2 linked regions of the Microlunatus soli genome follow. The main gene of each other region encodes a partner of the protein of the gene in region 2 in a complex. Links are inferred from orthologs where the notes say so. Each region holds a gene or a part of one and is shown on either strand. Other genes may lie near its edges.

Evidence for each region. Proteins that work in one complex are often made in the same cells at the same time.
Region 1: the proteins of secY (region 2) and secA are in contact, whole or in part, in a crystal structure (PDB 3DIN), measured with the Thermotoga maritima proteins. The link is inferred for Microlunatus soli from one-to-one orthologs. Residues at the interface, in WP_004081795.1 of Thermotoga maritima: Glu108, Gly109, Glu110, Glu111, Ala236, Glu237, Arg238, Arg239, Ile240, Thr241, Ile242, Gln243, Tyr244, Ala245, Arg246, Arg247, Val248, Thr249, Gly250, Arg251, Arg252, Val253, Tyr254, Gly256, Ala257, Ser258, Thr259, Tyr260, Leu261, Pro262; in WP_004082002.1 of Thermotoga maritima: Glu261, Ala262, Arg263, Lys300, Ala301, Arg302, Thr303, Ile304, Ile305, Leu323, Tyr324, Asp325, Pro326, Val329, Ser330, Tyr333, Ile336, Lys340, Phe345, Val349, Glu363, Phe364, Tyr374, Ser375, Gly376, Gly377, Glu393, Ile395, Thr482, Ser483.

Annotation. Positions count from the first base shown.
Region 1 is NZ_LT629772.1:342,536-350,362, reverse strand. The notes cover bases 3,034-6,572. They hold secA (preprotein translocase subunit SecA), read left to right. Parts: upstream 3,034-3,414; coding sequence 3,415-6,372; downstream 6,373-6,572. Other genes in these bases: BLU38_RS01520 (Gfo/Idh/MocA family protein), read left to right, coding at 6,447-6,572; BLU38_RS01530 (hypothetical protein), read left to right, coding at 3,034-3,330. Also shown: BLU38_RS01545 (winged helix-turn-helix domain-containing protein), read left to right, coding at 1-706; BLU38_RS01540 (hypothetical protein), read left to right, coding at 1,179-1,547; BLU38_RS01535 (phytanoyl-CoA dioxygenase family protein), read left to right, coding at 1,653-2,420; more of BLU38_RS01530, read left to right, coding at 2,650-3,033; more of BLU38_RS01520, read left to right, coding at 6,573-7,487; BLU38_RS01515 (helix-turn-helix domain-containing protein), read right to left, coding at 7,531-7,827. UniProt on the Escherichia coli protein: Required for protein export, interacts with the SecYEG preprotein conducting channel.
Region 2 is NZ_LT629772.1:4,050,841-4,057,985, reverse strand. Bases 3,006-5,862 are described here. They hold secY (preprotein translocase subunit SecY), read right to left. Parts: upstream 5,161-5,862; coding sequence 3,850-5,160; downstream 3,006-3,849. Other genes in these bases: rpmD (50S ribosomal protein L30), read right to left, coding at 5,800-5,862; rplO (50S ribosomal protein L15), read right to left, coding at 5,333-5,797; BLU38_RS18565 (adenylate kinase), read right to left, coding at 3,240-3,812; BLU38_RS18570 (endonuclease domain-containing protein), read left to right, coding at 3,006-3,044. Also shown: BLU38_RS18580 (prolyl oligopeptidase family serine peptidase), read right to left, coding at 1-949; BLU38_RS18575 (phosphotransferase), read right to left, coding at 979-1,821; more of BLU38_RS18570, read left to right, coding at 2,274-3,005; more of rpmD, read right to left, coding at 5,863-5,985; rpsE (30S ribosomal protein S5), read right to left, coding at 5,982-6,578; rplR (50S ribosomal protein L18), read right to left, coding at 6,609-6,992; rplF (50S ribosomal protein L6), read right to left, coding at 6,995-7,145. UniProt on the Escherichia coli protein: The central subunit of the protein translocation channel SecYEG. Consists of two halves formed by TMs 1-5 and 6-10.

The DNA.
Region 1 (7,827 bases), 3.7 Mb from region 2 along the record:
CACCGGCCGGATCACCGCGGCCCGGCGCAACGGTCAGTTCGAGCGGCTCTACGACCTGCCCGACCGGGTACTGCCCGCAGCCGCGACAGCGACCGCGACGCCGACCGAACCGGAAGCGATGCTGACCCTGGTCCGCCGCGCCGCCGCCGCGCTCGGCGTGGCCACCGAGCCCGATCTGCGCGACTACTTCCGGACCAGTCAGGAGCGGACGCTGCCGGCAGTCCAGGAGCTGGTCACGACCGGCGAGCTGATCCCGGTCACCGTGCAGGGCTGGAAACAGCCGGGTTATCTGTGGCATCAGGCGAAGCAGCCCCGCAGAATCGAGGCCCGGGCGCTGATCAGCCCGTTCGACTCGGTGATGTTCGAACGCCGTCGACTCGAGGCCCTGTTCGACTTCTTCTACCGGATCGAGATCTACGTCCCCGAACCGAAGCGGGTACACGGCTATTACGTCTACCCGTTCCTGCTCGGAGAACGGTTCGTCGCCCGGGTCGACCTGAAGGCCGACCGGGCTGCCGGCGTGCTGCGGGTCCGGTCGGCCTGGATCGAGGACACTGCCGACCCGGCCACGGTTGCGCCCGAACTCGCTGCCGAGCTCGCGCTGCTGGCCCAGTGGCTGGAGCTCTCCGACATCGATGTCGAAGCCCGCGGCGACCTGTCGGCCGAACTGTCCGATCACGTCCGAGCTGCCCCGTTGTCGGCGTGAATCCCGGTGGGGCGCGTCGACGGGCAGTCGTGATGGGCCATCGATCGACAGATCGCCAGCGGCGTAGATTGACCGATCGGGCGAGGTCGGCCAGGACGTCGGCACCTGGCAAACCTGACCGAGAGGATTGCTGCCAGGCGGGGCGGATCACAGCAGCTCTCTCGGTCAACTTGGCGACCATGCCCGTTCGCCTCGCATCCTGCAACGGCTATCGGGCAGCGTCCCCCGCCGCTCACAGCTCGGTGCACGGAACCATGCAATTCGCGATGTCAACGGACGGCAGGTCGAGCCTGCCCGCTCAGAGCGTCGTTCTGGACGGGAATGAGATCGCGATATGCCGGGATCCTCTCTCCGGAACCGATGAACGATTGGGCTACGCGGCAGGACGTTTCCCTGGATGGGAGCACCTCGGCCGGCCGGTGGCTGGCTGGCAGAGTGCCCCCTGACCCGGCCGGGATCGACAATGGGGGAGATGGACCTCCATCCGCAGCCCCCAGTCCGACGATCGGCGGGCGGCTGGGACGTGCTGGCGATCCTGCTCGCTATCGTCGCCGGCTGCGTCACGGCGGTCCGCTTCCTGCGACACTCCCTCGCGGTGGCGACCGCCGCTCACCCGTGCACCGGTGCGTGCGCCGAGGGGCGTGGGATGGTGCTGGTGCTGCCCACCGGCCTCGTGTTCGCCGGCTGCGTCGCGGTCGGCATCGTCGTCTCCGTCCGCTGCCTGGCCAGGATCGAACCGTCGTGGCACTGGGCGGCCGCGCTGCTGCTCCCGCTGGCCTGCGGTGTACTCGGGTACGCCGTTGCCACCGGTCTCGCGGAGGCCGTCGGGCGGATGATCTGACGGCGACCCAGCCCGCCGTGCGGCCTGCCCGATCCGGTCGGCGTTCGATTCAATCGGCGCCCAATTCAATCGACGGGACCGTACCGTCCTGGGCACAATGCCGCCATGCTGACCGCCGAGCAACGGCAGACGTTCGACCTGCGCGGGCTCGTCAAGCTCCCGGCGGCGATCCCGGCCACCGACAGCGGCCGGATGGGCGACGCCGTCTGGTCGTTCCTGGCCGAGCACCGAGGCATCCAGCGACACGATCGGACGACCTGGGGAGTCGACCGACCGACAGGGTTCCAGCCGCTGACCCGGTCCGGTGGCCTGGACGGCATCTGGTCCGCGCCCGTCGCCGATGCGGTGGCCGCACTCCTCGGACCGGCGGACCGGCAGCGTCGTGAGCGCGGCCGGCTGCTGATCACCTTTCCGCAGGCGACCGCCTGGACGGTCCCGGGCGACAGTTGGCACTTCGACTACGTACCGCCCGACGGGACCGACCCGCGTGCCGTGCAGGTGTTCGCGCTGCTCGATGACGTACGGCCGCACGGCGGCGGGACCCTGGTGCTCACCGGCTCACACCGGCTGGTCGCGGCGGTCGGCCGTTCGCAGGAACCCAGGCCCCGCGCCGTACGAGCTGCTCTCGCGACCGCGCATCCCTGGCTCGCCGATCTCTGGGCTCCCGATGAGCAGTCGACTCCCGCCGAGCGCGAGGACAGCTTCCTGAAGCATCCGGAACCGATCCACGACGTGACAGTCGAAGTGGTCGAGGTGACCGGCCGGGCCGGTGACGTGTTCCTGATGCACTCCGACTGCTTCCACGCGATAGCGCCCAACGCGCTGGACCGGCCACGGCTGATGTGCACCAGCCTGGTGACCCGGCGGCCGTAGCGAGGGCGTGTTCGGTGAGTCCGTCGCGGCCCGGTGAGATCAAGAATGGGTCGCGATCGCACCAACCGCGCCTGCGGCGTCCGGCGTCGCGACACGATGAGCGGGAGTGTCACGGGAGGGAGCGACGATGGGGCGACGATTCGTTGCGGTGTCGGCGCTGCTGCTGTGTACCTCGATCGGGTGCATGCCGACGACATCGGAACCAGTGAGCCCGGCAGAGATCGAGGGAATGCGAACGGACCCGGACCACCAGGGTCTGGTGGTGAGCTATATCGGCGGCGCCTGCGACGGTCGGGCACGTCTTGCAGTGACCGAGAAAGGTAGCCGGATCGACGCCAAAGTGCTCGTCGAGCGGAAGATGAACGTTTCTTGCACCGATGTGGGCATTCCTCGAACCGTCGCGGCCCGGCTCGCCCGCCCGATCGGTGAGCGCACCGTCTGGTCGTCGGGACGCGAGTATGTGCCGTTCGACGGGGCACACCTGCTGACTCCCGCTCCGGTGCCGGCCGGATTCGGCGGGGTGAACGAGAAGGCGGAGTCCTGGGCGGGGCCGACGTCTCCGCGCGGCCGGGTTGTCACCAGTACGTGGGTGACGAGCCGCTTCGACGCGAACGCGGCCGCTCCCGACGGTGAGTGCCGCGCGACGCGAGGCTTTCTGACCGTGGAAATCGGTCCGGTCCCGGCCGGCAGAACGTCCGGGCGAGCCAAGGTCGGGACGGCGCGGATCGGCACGGCGACCGCGCAGGTGTATCGGGACGGGCCGACCGATGACCCGGCTGGCTGGAGTTACGTCTGGCAGGTCGACCATCGCCGGGTCGAGCTCGGCAACAGCGGCAACTGCAACGAACAGGATCGGCTGCTCAGCCGGACCGAGTTGCTCCGAGTCGCGAGGTCCCTCCAGCCCGCCTGAGCGCTGGGCATGGGATGCTGCCCGCCCGTCGTCTAGCATGAACGATGGACTGAAGACCGCCGAGCAGGGAAGAAGAGCAAACTCGTGGCTTTGATGGACAGGCTGTCCCGCATCGGCGAGGGCAGGACGCTCAAGAAGCTGAAGGCCGTGGCCGATCGCGTCAATGCGATCGAAGAGGATTTCGTCGCGATGAGCGACGACGAGTTGCGCGCCCAGACCGACGAATTCAAGAAGCGCTACGCCGACGGCGAGTCGCTGGACGACCTGATGTACGAGGCCTACGCGACGGTCCGTGAGGCCAGCAAGCGGGTGCTCGGCAAGCGGCACTTCGACGTCCAGGTGATGGGCGGGGCGGCGCTGCACTGGAACAACATCGCCGAGATGAAGACCGGTGAGGGCAAGACCCAGACCGCGTTGCTGCCGTCGTACCTGAATGCGTTGACCGGCAAGGGCGTGCACATCGTTACCGTCAACGACTACCTGGCCAAGATCCAGTCCGAACAGATGGGCCGGGTGCACCACTTCTTGGGGCTCAAGGTCGGCGTCATCCTGTCCGAGATGGATCCGGCCGAGCGCAAGGTCGCCTACGAGGCAGATGTCACCTACGGCACCAACAACGAGCTCGGCTTCGACTACCTGCGCGACAACATGGCGCTCAGCATCGACGACTGCGTCCAGCGCGGCCACTACTACGCCATCGTCGACGAGGTCGACTCGATCCTGATCGACGAGGCCCGGACACCGTTGATCATCTCCGGTCCGGCCGAGGACAATCAGCGCTGGTATCCGACCTTCGCCCAGCTGGTCACGAGGATGCGCCGGGACCGTGACTACGAGGTCGACGAGAAGAAGCGCACCGTCTCGGTGCTGGAGGCCGGCATCGACCTGGTGGAGGACCGGCTCGGGATCGAAAACCTCTACGAGTCGGCCAACACGCCGCTGATCTCCTACCTGAACAACGCGATCAAGGCCAAGGAACTCTTCAAGCGGGACAAGGACTACGTCGTCACGCCCGAGGACGAGGTACTGATCGTCGACGAGCACACCGGCCGTACGCTCGCCGGCCGACGCTACAACGAGGGTCTGCACCAGGCGATCGAGGCCAAGGAGTCGGTGGAGATCAAGGAGGAGTACCAGACCCTGGCCACCATCACCCTGCAGAACTTCTTCCGGATGTACGACAAGCTCGCCGGGATGACCGGTACGGCGATGACCGAGGCCGCCGAGTTCCAGAAGATCTACGGCATGGGCGTGGTCCCGATCCCGACCAACATGCCGATGATCCGCGAGGACCAGAAGGACCTGATCTACCGCACCGAAGAGGCCAAGTTCACCGCGATCGTCGACGACGTGGCCGAGCGGCACGAAGCCGGGCAGCCGGTGCTGATCGGCACCGCGAGCGTGGCGAAGTCGGAGATCCTGTCGGCGATGTTGAAGAAGGCCGGCGTCAAGCACGAGGTGCTGAACGCCAAGCAGCATGAACGCGAGGCCGCGATCGTCGCGATGGCCGGCCGCAAGGGTGCTGTCACGGTGGCGACCAACATGGCCGGTCGTGGTACCGACATCATGCTCGGGGGCAACCCGGAATTCCTTGCAGACAAGGCGATCCAGGCCAAGGGGATCGACCCGGTGGACCACGTCGAGGAGTACGAAGCTGCGTTCCCGGAGATGCTGGAGACGTTCGAGAACGAGGTGAAGTCCGAGCACGAGGAGGTCGTCGAGCTCGGCGGGCTGTACGTGGTCGGATCCGAACGGCACGAGTCACGGCGGATCGACAACCAGCTCCGCGGTCGTTCCGGCCGTCAGGGCGACCCGGGGGAGAGTCGGTTCTTCCTCTCCCTCGGCGACGACCTGATGCGGCTGTTCAAGTCCGACATCGTGGAATGGGTGCTGACCGCACTGAAGGTGCCCGACGACCAGCCGATCGAGAACAAGCGGGTCAGCTCCTCGATCGCCAGCGCGCAGACCCAGGTCGAGGCGCAGAACTTCGAGATCCGCAAGAACATCCTCAAGTACGACGACGTGATGAACCGTCAGCGGCACAAGATCTACAGCGACCGCCGCGAGGTGCTGGAGGGTGCCGACGTCGAGCAGCAGCTGCGCGACACCGTGGACAGTGTGGTCGAGCAGTACGTGCTGAGCAGCACCGAGGGATTCAGCGAGGACTGGGATCTGGAGCAGCTCTGGACCCAGATGAAGACGCTGTATCCGGTCACCCTGAAGCGCGCGGAGTACGAGGGTGAGGAAGACCTCGACCGCGACATCCTGATCGCCGACTTCCGCGCCGATGCCCAGCAGGCCTACGACACCCGTGAGGAGTCGCTGGGCACTGACGTGATGCGCGAGCTCGAGCGTCAGGTGATGCTCACCGTGCTGGACCGCAAGTGGCGCGAGCACCTCTACGAGATGGACTATCTGCGGGAGGGCATCGGGCTGCGGGCGATGGCGTCCAAGGATCCGCTGGTGGAGTACCAGCGCGAGGGCGGCGCGATGTACTCCCAGATGATGGAGGCGTTCCAGGAGGAGGTCGTCGGCTACCTGTTCCATCTCGAGGTCGAGGTCAATCGGGGACCGGCTGTCGGCGTCGTCGCCGACGGCGGCGGGCAGCCGATGACCGTCGGCGACGGATCGCGCCGGCAGCGGGATCGCAAGCCGATGGTCGAGTCCGGCCCTGACCCGGACGGCCCCGGTGTCGAGGTGAACACCGTGACCGAGGCCGAGGAGGAGACCGAGGACGCCGACCAGGTCAAGGCTGCCGCGACCAACGGGAAGCGGGAACCGGTCGGGGTCGCCGCCGGCGTCGCGACGGACAACGGCACCGACACCGCTGCTGGCACCGAACAGCGTCCGACGTTGCGCGGCAAGGGCCTGTCCGAGCCGAAGCAGCGGAGGATGTCGTACAGCTCGTCCGACGGCGAGGTGAAGACCGGCGCGGTGAAGAAGTCCAAGGACGACCCGTACGCCAACGTCGGCCGGAACTCGCCCTGCCCCTGCGGCTCGGGCAAGAAGTTCAAGCTCTGCCACGGTCGCCGGACCGCCTGAGCCACCGACATCGAGATCTGCCACGATAGGCGGGTTTGAAACGTCTCGATGATGAACGGATAAGGGTGGCAGTGATGCGTACTTCGACAGGCTCAGCACTTCGCATCGTGCAGGTCGGTCTCGGCGGATTCGGTCGCAACTGGGCCGCGGAGATGATCCCGCAGGTCAGTGAGGTCGAGCTGGTCGGCAGCGCCGACGTCTCCGAGCAGTCCCGGGAGGCGGCGGTCAAGGCCGGGGTCGCCGATCCGGACCGCTGCTTCAGCACCGCCGAGGAGGCGATCGAGGCCGTCGACCCGGATGCCGTGCTGGTCACCGCCAGCCTGGTCGGTCACGTGCCGGCGATCCGGGCCGCACTGCTGGCCGGCAAGCACGTGATGACGGAGAAGCCGTTCGCGCCGTCGGTCGAGGAGGCCACCGAACTGGTGGAGTTGGCCGACAGTAAGGGGCTGACCCTCGCGGTCAGCCAGAACTACCGGTTCTTCCCGGCAGTGCGAGCGGTCCAGCAGATCGTCGCTGCCGGCGAGCTGGGGGATCTGCATGCCGTCGAACTCGACTTCCGCCGGTTCTCCGGCAGCGACGGTCGGCGAGGTCCGCATCACTTCCTGGACGAGCCGCTGCTGGTGGACATGTCGATCCATCACTTCGACCTGTTCCGTACGGTGCTGGGCCGCGACGCCGCGCAGATCACCTGCCGGACCTGGGATCCGGACTGGTCGCTGTTCAGCGGTCCGTCCGAGGGCGTGGCATTGATCGACTTCGGCGACGTCACCGCCAGCTACCGGGGGAGTTGGGTCAGCCACGGCACCCCCACCCCGTGGGCGGGCGAGTGGCGGATGGACTTCGCCGAGGGAAGCGTGGAATGGACCAGTCGCGGTGACGGCAAGGACGGCTGGCAGGCCGACAAGGTCGAGATCCGGACCGGCGACGAGGTTCGTCAGGTCGAACTGCCGACCGTCCAGCGGACGGACCGGGCCGGCAGCCTCACCGAGTTCGCCCGATCGATCGCCGAGGGGCGTCAGCCGGAGAATTCCGGGCGCAACAATCTCGGCAGCCTGGCGCTGACCTACGCGGCCGTCGAATCGGCGTCGACCCGTTCGGCGATCTCCATCGGCTGAAACGCCGATGGCCGCTCCGGTTCCTGATCATCGGGGTACCTGATCATCGGACTTCCGACGAGTCCTCGGTTTTGCGACGAGCCCGGGCGCGGGTGTGGATACTCGCCCCGGACTCGTTGAAGATGCTGATCACCTCGGCCGGTTCGTCGCCGGCCGAGGTCATCGCATGCGGTACTCGGGTGTCGAACTCGGCCGCCTCCCCTGCCTCCAGGGCGAGATCGTGCTCACCCAGCAGCAGCCGCAACCGGCCGCTGAGCACGTACACCCACTCGTAGCCGTCATGCGTCCGGCGCTCGGGCAGTCGTCGGCGTGACGGATAACTGATCTTGAACGTGTGCAC
Region 2 (7,145 bases):
GATCGACCTGGACGACGCGACCCCGATCGGCCTGGTGATCGGTGAACAGGGTGATCTTGCTGCCGACACTCCTGACGAACTCGAACTGGGCGTACGCCGTGTCGATCAGCTTGATCGGCTCGGACAGGGTGCTGCGCCCCTGGTCGGTGTCGATCCGGTAGACCCAGAGCCGATTGGAGTTCTCGGTGCCCTCGACCAGATAGCTCACCAGATACCGGTGATCGGCCGACACCTCACCGAACACGAAGCCCTGGGTGTAGTCGTCCCGGACGTCGACGATCACCTCGTCCTCGCTCTCGGGACGGCCGACCCGATGCAGTGCCAACACACCGGTCTTCACCTGGCCGGCCTGTGATCCGTCGGCCCGCCCCTCGTGCGGCACTGCCGGATAGAGGTAGCTGGCGTTGTCCGGCAGCCAGGTCGCCGAGCCGAATTTGGTCTGGATCGCGGCGTCGTCGTCGGTCTCTCCGGTTGCCGGGTCGAGCAGCTTGAAGTCGACCCAGTCGCTGCCACCCTCACTGACCTGATAGCTGAGGTAGCGGCCGTCCTTGCTGGCCTGGAAGCCGCGGATCGAGGTCGTACCGTCGGCCGACAAGGTGTTCGGATCCAGGATCAGCCGGCCGCCGGCCCGCAGCTCCTGCAGGGTGTCGGCGACGAAGATCTGATCTTGGTCCTGGCTGCCGTCGTTGCGGCTGACGTAGTAGCGTCCGCCGCGCTTGCTCGGCACGCCGGCCCGGGGCCGCCGGATGATCCTGTTCATCAAGCTGGTGAACCAGGCACGCTCCGGCAGCGCCGTGAGCCGCTCGGAGGTGAAGGCGTTCTGCCGGTCAACCCAGTCCCGCGTCTCCGTCGAATCGGGATCCTCCAACCAGCGATACGGATCGGCGATGGTCCGACCGTGCAGGTCCTCGGCAACATCGCAGCGTCGGGTGTCGGGATAGTCGACCATGATCATCACTTTCGGTTCGGACGGGTTGTTCAGGTCAGGTACGGCGTCGGGTCGCGGCCCTCTTCCAGGGCATCGCTGATCTCCTCCAATTGCAGGCTGACCGAGGCCAGCCCGAGGTCGATCTCGCGGCCGGTGCGGGCCGCATAGGCGCTGGCGATGCGTTCGGCGAGATCCATCGAATCACCAACCAGGTAACGGAAGTCCTGGCTCGGATCACCGACCGAGACGCAACTGAAGTCCCAGACCCCGGACAACCGGCCGACCGGGGCGTCCAGCACGAAGTTGCCGGGATGGAGGTCGTCGTGCAGCAGCACGGTGGCATGGGCACGGGCGGCGAGCGATCGTTGTTCCTCCTGCAATGCCGCCAGCCGGTCGCCGTACGCCGCGGCGATCTCGTCGGGCAGCACCACCGGCTGTCCGTCGGCACCGAAGGCCGGCACGCCGAGCTCGGCGATCTCGTCCCCGGACAATGCGCCGTGCATGGCCGCCAGGAACCGGGCGATCGAGGTCGCCAGCCGATCCCGGGTCTGCCGGTCTGCCCGGTCGTAGGCTGCGAGATCCAGCGACGCACCGGTCAGCCGGCGATAGACCGCGAAGTCGCGACGCTTGCCGGTCGCCGCAATGGTCGGGATCGGAACCGGCAGCCGACCCGCGAGCCGCCTCAGCACCGCCACCTCGCGGACGTACTCCTGTTGCGAACCGCGCGGAAACCGGAGGATCCAGCCATCGGAGGTCGCCAGCACGACGTTCTCCCAGCCGACCAGGAACTCCGCGTCGGCCACCGACAGCTCGATCCCAAGATCGTCCTCGGCCTCGACCGCAGCGATCAACGCCGCACGCTGTTGATCAACACGTAGCGGAGGTCCGGGCACGCCCCCACCCTATGAGCACCCCGAGCCCGGGGGTAGCGGATATCGCGTGCCCCTCGGGCGATTCGGTAACACGTGCTGCGACTTGCCCGGCCCCGGCTCATCCCTAGGGAGATTTGGTAACACCTGCTGAGACTTACCCCCGGCCGCTGCCCGACGGCGATATCGCAGCATCTTGCCCCGTACCGGTGGTCGAAGGTGTTGTCCGTCGGTCGTCTTGTCCACAGATCATGCCGATTAGGGGCCCGGACAGGGTTCGGCCCGGCCGTCGGACAGCAGGCTGTCAGACATGCACAAGCATCATCGAAATGTCCGTCCGGACAGCGACAGCCAGTTCCGTCGAATCGACACGATCCGCGCCGGTGTCACTCCCAAGGAACTCCTCGGCCCGAAGTACACACGGGTCTTCCACGGGATCTACGTTGCGGCCGGCGTCTGGTTGACGCCGGAGCGGCGTGCGCGCGGCGATGGTGATCTTTCCGAACGCGTTCGCCAGTCACTCGTCGGCGGCGTTGATCTGGGGCGGGGACCCGCCGTACGACGACAGGACCCACATCAGCGTGCTGGCCGGCGAGACCAGAAGCAGGCGGCGAGGAATCGCTGCGCACCTGGCGACCGATGAGGACGGGGTACGCACGAAGAACGGCATCCGGCTGTCATCGCCCGAGCGATCGTTGTGTGAGCTGGCCACCGAAGGGGCCGATCTGGTCGCGCTCGTCGTACTCGGAGATTCGCTGGTTCGGGCCGAGGTGACCACGCCGGAGAAGCTGATCGCTGTCGCCGACTCCTGGCCGCATCGTCGGGCGGCGGTGGCGAGCCGGGCCGCTCGTCTGGTCCGGGAGGGCGTCGAATCATCGATGGAGTCGCGCCTGCGGATGCTGATCGTCCTGGCCGGGCTGCCCGAGCCGACAGTGAACGTGATCATGCGGCACCCGAACGGGGAGTGGAAATGGCGATTCGACCTGTGTTACCGCGACCTGAAACTCCTGATCGAGTACGACGGTGAGCACCACGCTCTCGACCCGGAGCAGCGAGCCCGCGACCTCGAACGGCGCGAAGAGTTGGAGCATCAGGGTTGGCGGATCGTCGTGATCCAGAAGCAGCACATCTATCGGACGCCGGGACGGGTGCTGGAACGGATCTGTGTCGCCCGTGAAGACTGCAGCGCCGACCCGCGCAGCTGCCGCACTCGTACGACGTGGCGCAACTACAACTTCGCCGGCTGACCAGCGGGTAGGTACTGGACGCGCCCGGAACAAGTGCCAGCAGCTGCTGCGAATTCGCCCTCACGGTTCCGCGCAGCCTAGGGCGGACCGCGGCACGTGCTACCAATCTTCCTCGGGATGAGCGGGGCCGAGGGCAGGTCTCAGCACGTGTTACCAAATCGCCCGGGGGGACGTGCAGTCCGGCACGGGGCCGGGTCAGACGGCTTTGGCGTCCAGGGCTTCGAAGATGCGCTTGGTGACCTCATCAACCTCGCCGAGGCCGTCGACCTCGACCAGGACGCCGCGTTGGGCGTAGACGTCGAGCAGTGGGGAGGTCTCGTCGAGGTACTTCTGCTGACGGATCCGGATCGCTTCCTCGGTGTCGTCGGTCCGCCCCTCGGACTCGGCGCGGCGGCGCAGTCGCTCGACGACCTCGTCCACGTCGACCTTCAGGGAGAGTACGACGTCGAGCTGGTGGTCGGCGCGCTCGAGAATCTCGTCCAGCGCCTCGACCTGCGGCAGAGTGCGGGGGTAGCCGTCCAGCAGAAACCCCTTGGCGGCGTCGTCCTCGACCAGCCGATCGGCGACGATCCCGTTCAGGATGTCGTCGCTGACGTAGCCGCCGGCGTCCATGATCTGCTTGGCCTCCAGGCCGAGCGGCGTGCCGGCGGCGACGTTGGCACGCAAGATGTCACCGGTCGAGATCGCCGGGACCCCGAAGTGGTCGGCGATCGCCTTGGCCTGGGTGCCTTTGCCCGCACCGGGCGGGCCCATGATCAGCAGTCTCATCGACCGATGACCTCCTCGCTGTGGCAGCTCCCCGCGGTCATCGCAGGAAGCCCTCGTAGTTGCGCTGCTGCAGTTGGCTCTCGATCTGCTTCACGGTGTCCAATCCGACACCCACGATGATCAGGATCGAGGTGCCACCGAACGGGAAGTTCTGGTTGGCGCCACTCAGGAACGCGATCGCGATCATCGGGATCAGGGCGATGAGGCCGAGGTACAACGAACCCGGGAAGGTCAGCCGGTTGAGCACGTAGCCGAGGTAGTCCTCGGTCGGCTTGCCGGCCCGGATGCCCGGGATGAAACCGCCGTACTTCTTCATGTTGTCGGCCACCTCTTGCGGATTGAAGGTGATCGAGACGTAGAAGTAGGCGAAGAAGATGATCAGGGCGAAGAAGATCGCCATGTAGATCGGGTGGTCACCCTTGACCAGGTGTCCCTGGATCCAGGACGCGCCCCAGCCGTTCGGCCGGAACTGCGCGTACAGATACGGGATGTAGAGCAGTGAGGAGGCGAAGATGACCGGGATCACGCCGGCCTGGTTGACCTTCAGCGGGATGTAGGTGGTGGTGCCACCGAGGACCCGTCGGCCGACCATCTTCTTGGCGTACTGCACCGGGATCCGGCGCTGGGACTGCTCGATGAAGATGACGCCGAGCATCACAGCCAGCCCGATCGCGATCACCAGCAGGAAGATGACCCAGCCCTGGCTGCCCGGACGGGACTGCTTGATCTGCCACAGCGCCTGCGGGAAGGTCGCACAGATCTGGGTGAAGATCAGCACCGACATCCCGTTGCCGACGCCGCGTTCGGTGATCAGCTCGCCGAGCCACATGATGACGCCGGTGCCGGCGGTCATGGTCAGGATCATCACGATGATCGGGAAGATCGACTTGTCGTGCACCAGCCCGGTGCAGTTCTGGATCAGCTGGTCGTTGCGGGCCAGGGTGACGAACACCGTGGACTGCAGGACCGCGAGCACCAGCGTCAGATACCGGGTGTACTGGGTGATCTTCTGGGTGCCGGACTGGCCTTCCTTCTTCAGCGCTTCCAACCGCGGGATCACCACGGTGAGCAGCTGCAGGATGATGCTGGCCGTGATGTACGGCATGATCCCGAGCGCGAAGATGGCCAGCTGCAGCAGGGCGCCGCCGGACATCAGCGACAGGACCGAGTACAGCCCTGCCTGGCTGCCGGTCTGCGCGCTGGACGCACAGGTGTGCAGCGTGCCGACGTTGACGTTCGGCACCGGGATGACCGAGCCGATCCGATAGATGACGATGATCGCGAGCGTGAACAGGAGTTTCTTACGCAGGTCCGGAGTCCTGAATGCTCCTGCGAAGGCGGTGAGCAATCCAATTCCTTCTCTCTGATCAGCCCCGTCGATACCGGTGTCCCCCGGAAACCGCTTGACTCTATCAAGCTACCCGGTCGGGAACCCAGCGGATCTGGAGGCTGATACACCGAAGGGGCGACCCACGACAGGTGAGCCGCCCCACGAGGTCAGGGCTGACGCCCCGATCACCTCAGAGTTGGGTGGTGCTGCCTCCAGCGGCGGCGATCTTGTCCTTGGCCGATCCGGAGAACGCGTGTGCGGTGACCTGCACCGCGACACTCAGCTCACCGGAACCGAGGACCTTGACCGGCAGACCGGCGCGCACCGCGCCCCGCTCGACCAGGTTGGCCGGGTTGACCTCGCCGCCCTCGGGGAAGAGGGTGGAGATCCGGTCCAGGTTGACGACCTGGTACTCGGTCCGGAACGGGTTGGTGAAGCCGCGCAGCTTCGGGGTCCGCATGTGCAACGGCATCTGCCCGCCCTCGAAGGCCTCGGAGATGTTGTTGCGGGCCTTGGACCCCTTGGTGCCACGACCGGCGGTCTTGCCCTTGGAGCCCTCACCACGACCGACGCGGGTCTTGGCCTTGTGGGCGCCCGGGGCCGGGCGAAGGTGATGGACCTTCAGGCCCGTGCCCTTCGTCTCTTCGCTCGCCATAATCAGTCGACCTCCTCGACGGTGATCAGGTGCTGCACCGTCGCGATCATGCCTCGTACTGTTGGGGTGTCCTCGTGTGCGGACACGTCACCGATCCGCTTCAGGCCGAGCGTACGCAGCGTGTTGCGCTGGTTCTGCTTGCCGCCGATCTGCGACTTGACCTGGGTGACCTTCAACCGGGTGCTCACGCGTGCGCCCCTTCCCGGATACCGGCCTCACGGGCCTTGAGCAGCGCCGCCGGGGTGACGTCCTCCAGCGACTTGCCGCGCCGGCGGGCCACCTCCTCGGGCTCCTCGAGCATCTGCAGGGCCTCGACCGTGGCGTGCACCACGTTGATCGCGTTCGGCGAGCCGAGCGACTTGGCGAGCACGTCGTGCACGCCGGCCGCCTCCAGCACCGCGCGGCAGGCGCCACCGGCGATCACACCGGTACCCGGGGAAGCCGGGCGCAGCATGACCACGCCGGCCGCCTTCTCACCCTGGACCGGATGCGGGATGGTGCCCTGGACCCGCGGCACACGGAAGAAGTGCTTCTTGGCCTCTTCCACGCCCTTGGCGATCGCGGCCGGCACCTCCTTGGCCTTGCCGTAGCCGATGCCGACCGAGCCGTCGCCGTCACCGACGACGACCAGTGCGGTGAAGCTGAACCGGCGGCCACCCTTGACCACCTTGGCCACGCGATTGATCGCGACGACCTTCTCGACGTAGTTGTTCTTGTCCTGCTGACCCCGGCGGTCACCGCGGCGGCCGTCTCCGCCGCCTCGACGCTGTGATCCACTCATAAGCTCTCTACCTCTCCAGTTCCGCCGTGCTCAGAATCCCAGGCCGCCCTCGCGGGCGGCATCCGCCAGCGCAGCGATCCGGCCGTGGTACTTGTTGCCGGCCCGGTCGAAGACGACGGTCTCCACCCCGGCGGCCTTGGCACGCTCGGCGACCAGTTGGCCGACCTGCTTGGCCTTCGCGGTCTTGTCGCCGGCCGCAGCCTTCAACGAGCCCTCCATGGTGGAGGCGTAGGCCACGGTGTGACCGCGGCTGTCGTCGATCACCTGAGCGGTGATGTGCTTGGCCGACCGGCTGATCACCAGGCGGGGCCGCTCGGCCACACCGACGATCTTCTTCCGGCCGCGCAGCTGACGACGCAGCCGGGAACGGGTCCGGGTCGCAGTGTGCTTGCGCGCAGACAGTGAAACAGCCATCGTCACTTACCAGCCTTTCCGACCTTGCGGCGGACGTGCTCGCCCTCGTACCGCACACCCTTGCCCTTGTACGGCTCCGGCTTCCGCAGCTTGCGGATGTTGGCCGCAACCTCACCGACCTGCTGCTTGTCGATGCCGGCGACGCTGAACTTG